Regions from separate parts of the Pseudanabaena sp. CCNP1317 genome, predicted to be linked through region 1. Evidence: predicted binding sites of a transcription regulator. Region 1 holds the regulator's gene; each other region holds the start of a gene.
What was found. Region 1 encodes HrcA, which represses chaperone genes, less so after heat shock. Its sites were predicted from a motif close to TTAGCACTCNNNNNNNNNGAGTGCTAA; they were not measured.

Region 1 (3,288 bases):
GATCGCACTGTTAATGTCGTATTCACCACGACCTAGGCTGTAGAAAAATTCCGCGATCGGTTCGGCAATCTCAGGCTTAGCCAAATCCAACCATTGCACCCAAATATCGCCTAATTGCGAAATATGCACAGCCGCAACATCCGCTTGCAATTCCAACAAGCGCACCCACATCCCATCAACCCGTACCAATTTGAAATCAATCAAGGTACGAGCCATGTTCTGCTCAGCTAGAGGTTGCCAGAGGTTTAGCACTTGCCACAGCAGATTAATTTGCCGCAGAGCTGATGCTTCCGCCCATGCCTCGGCTAAGGTCGGACAGAGCTTGCCTTGTCGATCAATTGGCACATTTTCTAACAAAAATACTTCAGAAAGATTTAGCTCTTCACCGATCAGCAATAAGCCGTAAGGACGCGGCAAATGTAAGCTCAGACGTGACAACTTGAGATAAGACACCACATAGGTCTGAAATTCAAGGGGTAGCTCTGGCAGTGAATACGCATCTGTATCAACAACAATTTGCGAGGAGATGACACGGTAGCGATCGCCAATCAGAGATTCAGGGGGAAATGCTTCGGTGTCCAGTCCGACGGCCCAAAGATATTGCTGCTCAACTGCCGTAGCTTGCTCTTGTTTTTCCATGAAGGTATTGATCGCTTGCCAAAATTATGTGGTGAATATAGTGAAAAGCGCAGATGTCTTAGAACTATTGATAGATAAGGAGTATGCAACTTAATCAAAAATTTGTTTGATTATTATGTTGGGTGGCTTCACCATCCACATATGAAACGATTTTTAATTAAGTTACTAGTTTCTAAGGTAAGAATAGGAGGCGCTGAGCCATATCCTACCTATAAGTTAGAAGTTTTAACCTATTTGTTCAAGAGACATTTGGCTATTGTAGCGAAACAGAGAGAATATTTTTATGGATTTGTAAGTACCTGTGCAGAATAAATTCTCAAACCCGTAAAGTTGCGCCCCTGCGGGACGCAACTTTACGGGTTTGGGTTTGTAATTAATTAAGCCCATCTACTTACAGTGTTTCTGGGCGAGCAAATCTACAAAAATTAAGAGCCTGTACAACTTGTTACCAGATTTCTTTAGAATCTGGTTATTGTAGTAGTTAGACTTTTGAATAATTAAAAGTCAAATTTACCAGTAAAAATTTAATACTTATTTTTTTTCTTCCGTTTATTTTTTTGATTTATTTTTCAGTTTTTATCATTACCCCTTTTTTAGATCCCTTTTTTATAATTTTTTCAACATTAATTACAGCGCCATAACCTATGAAGCATCAACTTACCCATCGAGAACAAAAAGTTCTTTGGGCAACCATCGATCACTATATTCAAACGGCGGAACCAGTTGGCTCTAAGGCGTTGGTATCAGAGTATGACTTTGATATTAGCCCTGCGACGATCCGCAATGTGATGAATATGCTCGATCGCAGTGGTTTGTTGTATCAACCCCACACATCGGCGGGGCGCGTCCCCTCGGACTCTGGCTATCGAGTCTATGTTGATGAATTAATTGATCCTGCGAGCGAGTTAACCTACAGTACTCACAAATTTCTTGCTAGTAAAAATGAGCGCCTCGGTAAATCCAGTCTGGATGGGGTGATGCGGGATGTAGCTCAAATCTTGGCGACCTTAAGTGGCTGTATTGCGGTGATTACTGCCCCAAATATGCAAACGATGCGAATTCGACATTTGCAATTAGTAATGGTCGATCATTGTAAGGTGATGGCGATCGCGGTTAGTGATACTTACCACACGGCTTCAGTAACGATGGATTTGCCCAGTGAAACTAAGTCCGAAGTTTTAGAAGGTGAATTAAATATTCTCAATAATTTCTTAAATGAACATTTACGCGATAAAAACTGGTCTGAGTTAAACAGCGCTTTGCAATGGGATGATCTTGATCGCCAGTTTCAGCAATATGCGGTGTTGTTACAGAAATCTTTGCAACAGCTGATGAAGCTATGCGATCGCACGGCTTTGGGGCAGATGTTTATTAGTGGTTTAACTGAGCTATTACGTCAGCCTGAGTTTTCTAATTTGCGACAGGTGCAAAATATTGTGCAGTTACTCGAAGCTGATCGCGCTTCGTTGATGGCGCTAATTGTCGATCAGCCTACTCCTTCTGCTAATTCGGTCAGCATTAGAATCGGTTCAGAAATATCCATTGAGCCAATTCAGAACTGTACATTTATTTCTAGTACTTATCTCTGTGATGATAAGCCCGTAGGAACAGTTGGCGTATTAGGTCCAACACGTTTAGGTTATACAAGGGCGATCGCCTCAGTACAGGCAGCCGCATTACATCTAACCGATGCAATTAGTAAATGGTAGCCAATGGATCATGTGAAGGCAGTTTCCTGTTGATTAGCAAGCGATCGCTTATTGGGTCGTTGTAATAATTCTGTCATAATGAAAATTGGGATCTGCCATACCTAGCAGCAAGAGGCAAATATTCGTTATGAACGCCCTAACTATCAGCCTAGAGCCAATATTTGAATTAACAGATGAAAAGTTTTTTCAACTCTGCCAAAAAAATCGCGATCTAAGATTCGAGCGCAGCGCTCAAGGAGATATTACAATCATGGCTCCCGAAGGTAGTGACACAGGAATGCGTAGCATTGAGATTAGTGCGGACTTGGTGATTTGGAATCGTCTCAAAAAGTTAGGTGTCGCGTTTGGTTCTTCCGCAGGTTTTATATTGCCTAGTGGTGCAATGCGATCGCCTGATGCTTGTTGGATCTTAAAAGAAAGATGGGATGCCCTGACTCCAGAACAGCAATCTAAATTTGCACCAATTTGTCCAGACTTTGTAATTGAGTTAATGTCGAGAACCGATAGTTTGTCTACTGTCCAAGCCAAAATGCAAGAATATCAAGACAATGGCGCAAGACTCGGTTGGCTAATTAATCGGCGCGATCGCCAAGTAGAAATTTATCGCATTGGACAATCTGTCGAAGTTCTCCAATCACCAATTACGCTTTCTGGTGAAACAGTTTTACCTGACTTTGTGTTAGAGCTAACTTCTATTTGGTAAAAGCTAAATTTTGTTGTAAGGATGATGCAAAGTAACGCCAGATTTAGAATCAAAAGCATAAAGTTTATTTAGATCAAATCGCCAGAAACTGCGATCGCCAATTTGCCAATGATGCTCTAAGCCAATATCTGCCGAAACTCGCGCTCTTAATTCGCTATCTTGAAGTTTCAACAAGACGATTGTTTCTGATCCAAGAGCTTCCACTAGTTCCACAGTTCCCTCAAGATGTGCATCTGC
Region 2 (3,288 bases), on a different contig from region 1:
GACATTCTCCGCAATTACTGCGCCGTTGAAACCAGCATTAGCAGCAATCCGCTTAACAGGAGCAGATAGAGCCTTAGAAACAATGATTGCACCAGTCAGTTCTTCGCCAGTTAGGTTAGCAGTTGCCCAAGTGTGAAGATCAGGAGCTAGGTGAACATAGGTTGTACCACCACCAGGAACGATACCTTCTTCAACAGCAGCTTTAGTTGCGTTGATAGCATCTTCAAGGCGAAGCTTACGATCCTTCATTTCAGTTTCAGTTGCCGCACCGACTTTGATTACGGCTACGCCACCAGAGAGCTTAGCCAAGCGCTCTTGCAATTTCTCTTTATCGTAGGAAGATTCGGTTTCTTCGATTTGACGACGGATTTGCTCAACGCGAGTCTTAACTGCGGCTTCATTACCATCAGCAACAATTGTAGTGCTGTCTTTGGTGATGATCACGCGGCGGGCTTTACCGAGTTGATCGAGTTTAACTGCATCAAGGCGAAGTCCAGCATCTTCAGTAATCACTTGTGCGCCTGTGAGGGTCGCCAAATCTTCGAGCATCGCTTTGCGGCGATCGCCAAATCCAGGAGACTTGATTGCTGCAACGTTAAGAACACCACGCAGACGGTTCACAACGAGAGTGGCAAGAGCTTCTTTTTCAATATCTTCAGCGATGATGATCAGAGGACGACCAGAGCGAGCGACTTGTTCAAGTACAGGAACGAGTTCTTGGACTAGAGCAATTTTCTTGTCGGTGATCAAGAGAACTGGTTCTTCAAAGGAAGCTTCCATGCGCTCAGCATCGGTGACAAAGTAAGGAGAGATATAGCCCTTATCAAAGCGCATACCTTCAGTAATTTCCAATTCGGTAAACATAGACTTACCTTCTTCGAGGGAAATCACACCTTCTTTCCCAACTTTGTCCATCGCTTGAGCGATCATTGCGCCGACTTCTTCGTCGTTACCAGCCGAAATGGTTCCAACTTGAGCGATCGCCTTAGAGTCTTCAATAGGCTTAGCATGGTCTTTGATTTTGCCAACCAAGAAAGCAGTTGCTTTGTCGATACCGCGCTTGAGAGCGATCGAGTTAGCTCCAGCCGCAACGTTACGCAAACCTTCTTTAACGATCGCATGGGCAAGAACTGTAGCAGTAGTAGTTCCATCGCCAGCCGCATCGTTAGTTTTGGAAGCAGCTTGACGAATCAAAGCTACGCCAGTATTTTCAACGTTATCTTCTAGTTCAATTTCCTTAGCGATGGTTACACCATCGTTAACGATTTGAGGAGAACCAAATTTCTTCTCAAGAACTACGTTACGACCTTTTGGTCCTAGGGTCACAGCTACGGCTTCAGCCAAGATGTCCATACCACGCTCTAGGGCGCGACGTGCATCTTCGTTGTAAATTATTTTTTTAGACATAGTATTTTGGTGTTTTAAATTTGGAATGGGTGATTTTTGATTTAGCTTTTAGCTTTTAGCTTTTAGCTTTTAGCTTTTAGCTTTTAGCTTTTAGAGATTCACAAGTTAGCTAGAAAGTTATGTTCTTTCCCAAAATAGCTAACAGCTAATAGCTAACAGCTAACAGCTAATTAAGAAACGATCGCTAAAATATCTTTTTCTGCTAGCAGCACATACTCATCTGTGCCAAGTTTGATATCAGTGCCAGCGTACTTGGAGTACAAAACCTTGTCTCCAACTTTAACTTCGAGGGCTTGGCGCTCACCTTTGTCATCGAGTTTGCCAGGTCCTACGGCGGCGATTTCGCCAACTTGAGGCTTTTCTTTTGCGGTTTCAGGCAAGAAAATTCCGCCTGCGGTTTTTTCTTCTTTAGCGCTTACTTTGATAAATACGCGATCGGCTAAAGGTTTTACAGTAGTTACGTTTAATGTCGTTGTTGCCATTGGTATTCACTCAGTTGACTAACATTTCTTGTTGTTGTCTAGAGTGGTTTAGCACTCTAGGTGACTGAGTGCTAATTTAACCGAAATGGTTGCAACGGCTATAGTGTGGTTTACCGAACTGATTAAACAAGAAGCGGCGCTAAGCGCCGCTTCTTGAAATATTAGGCTTCTTCTTGTTCTTCGCCTTGTAGCTTTAGTAAGAAGTATCCGAAGGCGATACCGACAGGAATTAATACCATCGATAAAACCATTGCGTTACCAATTTCTCCCATGATTTTCTCTTTTAAATAAATAATATTGCTTTATATTGCTTTAGGAATTTTACCGTAAAACACAGGTCATACACAGAGCGTAAGTACTTGTACAAAATAAATTTCCCAAGCTCGTAATACCAAAACATAAAATGGCTACGCCATTTTATGTTTTGAAAACCCTTACTAGGTTTGGTTTTCAATTTACGAAAGTGTTGCCACACTTTCGTAAATTGGGATAAAGTTTCGTCTCGTAGGGGCGCAACTTTATCGTCAGTTCGACAAAAGCAGAAAATGGTAAGAATCGCTAAGCAATTCTTACCATTTTCCGCCATTTGCGGCGTGCCTCGCACGCCGCAAATGGCTATATCGAACTCACGTTAAATTATCACCTCAACATCGATCGCATCGGCATAGTCTTCATCGTCCTGCTCAACTTGACTATCCTTAGATTTATTAGATTTATGCGAGCTTGGGGTATTTTGATAATCCCCCATGATTTCAGATTCGTCTAGCCAAACTGGGCGAATCTCGTAGTGAACTCGCAAATTACTTGGAGCGCTGCGTTCAGCTTCCCGCACAAATCGATTAGCTTCCCATTCTGCTTGAAATGTATTGATTAATTTGAGCGTTTTTAGGCGCTGTCTTTCTAGATATGTCCATACTTCCCAAGCGTTGTATTCAGGTTCTTTGGGTGGGTCAATAATTTCTTCAGGTTCGGCAGATACTTCAACGTGATCAGCGGAATCTGGAGATTTTGGGTTGTTGTCACTAACTGGTTCGTCACTAATAGGCTCATTACTCTGATCACCAAATTCTGAAGATGATGACTTTACTTTTTGAACAAAGTCTTCGTCATTATGAGACTTACTAGCAACATCCTGTGATGTGGAAATTTCTTCAACATCCAGTGATCGCGATAGGCTTTTGATCTCTTTAGCTCGAACCTGTTTAACTGAAGATAAATCATCAGCGATCGTTTTCACTTCGATCGCTGTCTGAGATTGATCAACCCATCCTTTGAAAGTTACTTCTTCGCCGTTGATGATAAGGCGATCGCCTACTTCTAACGCAAATCCTGCTAATGAGTTAAATAATGGCTTCGCCTTTGGTGCTGAACTAAAGCCACTAGCACTATGATCATTTTG
Region 3 (3,288 bases), on a different contig from region 1:
ACCTTCTTCAACCGCAGCGCGAGTTGAGTTAAGTGCATCTTCGATGCGAAGTTTACGATCCTTAAGTTCGGTTTCCGTAGCAGCACCGACCTTGATTACGGCTACGCCACCAGAGAGCTTAGCAATCCGCTCTTGTAGCTTTTCTTTGTCATAGTCAGAGTCACTGAGATCCAATTCCTTGCGGATTTGAGCAACACGCTTGTCAACGTTAGCTTTGTTGGAAACGTCAGAAACAATGGTGGTTTTGTCCTTGGAAATGGTGATCTTGCGAGCAGTACCTAGCATTTCAAGGGTTGCGGCACTGAGTTCCAAACCAGTGTCTTCCGAAATTACTTGACCATCAGTAAGAACGGCAATATCTTGCAACATCGCTTTACGGCGATCTCCAAAACCAGGAGCTTTGATTGCCGCAATGTTCAGAGAACCTCTCAGCTTGTTCACAACGAGAGTTGCCAAAGCTTCACCTTCAACATCTTCAGAGATGATCACCAATGGTGCGCCAGAACGAGCTGCTTTTTCAAGGATGGGAACGAGGTCTTGAATTACATTGATCTTCTTATCAGTGATCAAGATTCTGGCATTCTCAAATTCCACCAATTGACGCTCACTATCGGTGACGAAGTAAGGAGAAATATAACCGCGATCAAGTTGCATACCTTCAACAACTTCTAATTCAGTTGTGAGGGACTTGGATTCTTCAACAGTGATTACACCATCTTTGCCAACTTTATCCATTGCTTGAGCAATCATTGCACCGACTTCTTCGTCGTTACCAGCCGAAATGGTGGCAATTTGAGCGATTTCTGCATTGGAGTCAACTGCTTTCGCCTTTTGAGCAATTACATCGACGAGGTGAGCAACTGCCTTTTCGATACCGCGACGCACGCCCACTGGGTTTGCACCTGCGGCAACGTTCTTCAATCCTTCACGAATCATTTCTTGAGCCAAAACGGTAGCGCTGGTAGTTCCGTCGCCTGCTACGTCGTTGGTTTTAGAAGCAACTTCGCGAATCAGTTGAGCGCCTGCATTTTCTAAGGGATCTTCTAATTCAATTTCTTTGGCGATGCTCACACCGTCATTGATGATTTGAGGAGCGCCATACTTCTTTTCGAGAACTACGTTACGACCTTTAGGACCAAGGGTGACGCGCACTGCATCAGCCAATGCATTGACACCACGCTCAAGGGCGCGGCGAGATTCTTCGTCAAATACTACAATTTTTGCCATTTTCTTTTAATTTATTTAGTAATTGGTAATTGGAAGGCTTTTAGCTATTGGCTCTTAGCTATTGGCTCTTAGCTTGAGAAATTTCTGTTAATTTATCAAGCTAGTGAAATAGCAATCTAAAAAAGCTAATCGCTAACAGCTAATTGCTATGAACTCTATTCAACGATCGCGAGAATATCTCTTTCAGCAAGGAGTAGATAATCTACACTGTCAATCTTGACTTCAGTGCCTGCATACTTGGAGTAAAGAACTTTATCGCCTGCTTTGACTTCTAGGGCTACACGAGTACCTTTATCATTGCGTGCGCCAAGCCCAACGGCAGTTACTTCACCGATTTGAGGCTTTTCTTGTGCTGTGTCTGGTAAGAAAATACCGCCTACGGTTTTTTCTTCTTTTGATGCTACTTTAACCAATAGGCGATCGCCTAGGGGTTGCAATGTACCAGTATTTAGGGTTATCGATGCCACTATGCCATACCTCCTTAAAATCTAATCAGAGTGGACTTTGCAAGTGATGACGTAACGTTGGTTTTAAACCTACCTTAGTCATATATTGTGTGCTTTAGCACTCTGTCTCACTGAGTGCTAATATACTGCGAAATGAGTATGGGACTAGATCGGCTTACCGTACAAGCAATACCTGTCTATGTTTTGACTCAAAATAGAGAATTCTAAACAATTCCCCAATCACACTAGCAAGTTTTATTTAAAATTCGCACAAACGAAGATTCATCACTTTTCGCTCAAACCCAAACCAAGAAAAAATTTAAAAGCGTTGCTTTGCAACGCTTTTAAATTTTTTCTTGGTTTGGGTTTGAGCGTTAATTGCTATAAAGCCCAAAAGATGAGTAGCTATATTTGTCGCCAAGTGTAATAGAAATGTGTCAACCCCCAAAACATTTACCTTTAATGAACTGTAATTACTGCCATGTTGTAACAACCACCTTTTTACGGCTACATTAATAAAATTTTAACGATTAAAAATCTCATAGGTAGCTATACTACATTACAAATCAATAGCTTAGAGAACATTTTGTTAACTGACACATCAAAAACAAAATGTTCTCAAGTTGATATCTTGCATGATTTCCTGTCTGAGTAATCTTCTAAACTGAGAGGAACCACCATGACTGCTACGAATTCTTTCCCCAACATACAATCTCATATCCCTCTTGTGGGAGATACAACCCTGAAAAGTCTGATAGCTTACAAAACGACGCGATTGATGGCAAGAGCTTTTAATGCAACCCAAATGGCAATGGCTGAAGCCTATGTTAACGGGATGGAAATACCAGATTCTGTTTTTCGATCGCTATTGCATACATCCATGCCGATTTTGTTTAAGCATTTTCCGAGCCTACTTGCTCCCTACGAATGGGTGTTACAGGAATCCGCTCTCCTCGCCGAATCTTCGCGAGAACTGATGAAGGTACAGTATGACTTACCTCAAGCCATGTTGAATAGGATGCTAGGCGATTGGCAAGTCATCTATCCCAAATACAGCACTGGTTTTTGGGAAAATGGAGCGGTGGATTTAGAAGAATCTCAAAAACATATGCTCGATCAGGTAATTGAACGGCTAGAGATTGTTGATGGTGATAATATTTTGGATTTTGGCTGTGGTTGGGGCTGTGTGCCTAATTACATCATGTCGAAGTTCCCGAACGTGCGATTTACAGGATTAAATTTGAGTCACCAGCAATGCGAGTACATGCGTAGCAAGATGCAAGATCCCTCTAGTTTCCTGAGTTCTGATCGCTTCACTCTGCATGAAGGTGATTTGAATGAAGCTCAGTTTACCGAAAAATTCGACAAGATTCTTTCCATTGGAGTCTTCTGTCATGTGGGAAATCTCACCAATGCCTTCCACAAGCTAGCTTCCTTTCTAAAAGAGGATGGGAAAGTATTCATTCACATCATTACTGTGCGTACTCCAAATCATATGTCGTCTGGCTTCACGCACAAGTACATTTTCCCTCACGGTCGCTACTGGAATTATGATGCAGTCCCCAATCATAACCACGATCTTAAAACCATTGATCGCTGGTATATGAATGGCATC

Region 2: groES (co-chaperone GroES) is a predicted target of HrcA. The motif match lies at 1,938-1,964, and genes of this name have one in related genera.
Region 3: groES (co-chaperone GroES) is a predicted target of HrcA. The motif match lies at 1,789-1,815, and genes of this name have one in related genera.

The regions. Positions count from the first base shown of each region.
Region 1 is NZ_JAYGIF010000055.1:12,630-15,917, forward strand. Features, by position in the region: gene VB775_RS10315 (protein phosphatase 2C domain-containing protein) at 1-639, opposite strand, end outside; gene hrcA (heat-inducible transcriptional repressor HrcA) at 1,284-2,348, shown strand; gene VB775_RS10325 (Uma2 family endonuclease) at 2,476-3,051, shown strand; gene VB775_RS10330 (ABC transporter ATP-binding protein) at 3,055-3,288, opposite strand, start outside.
Region 2 is NZ_JAYGIF010000009.1:7,175-10,462, forward strand. Features, by position in the region: gene groL (chaperonin GroEL) at 1-1,407, opposite strand, end outside; gene groES (co-chaperone GroES) at 1,578-1,889, opposite strand; gene VB775_RS05065 (PetM family cytochrome b6-f complex subunit 7) at 2,051-2,161, opposite strand; gene VB775_RS05070 (hypothetical protein) at 2,521-3,126, opposite strand.
Region 3 is NZ_JAYGIF010000071.1:1,120-4,407, reverse strand. Features, by position in the region: gene groL (chaperonin GroEL) at 1-1,227, opposite strand, end outside; gene groES (co-chaperone GroES) at 1,383-1,694, opposite strand; gene VB775_RS15020 (SAM-dependent methyltransferase) at 2,353-3,288, shown strand, end outside.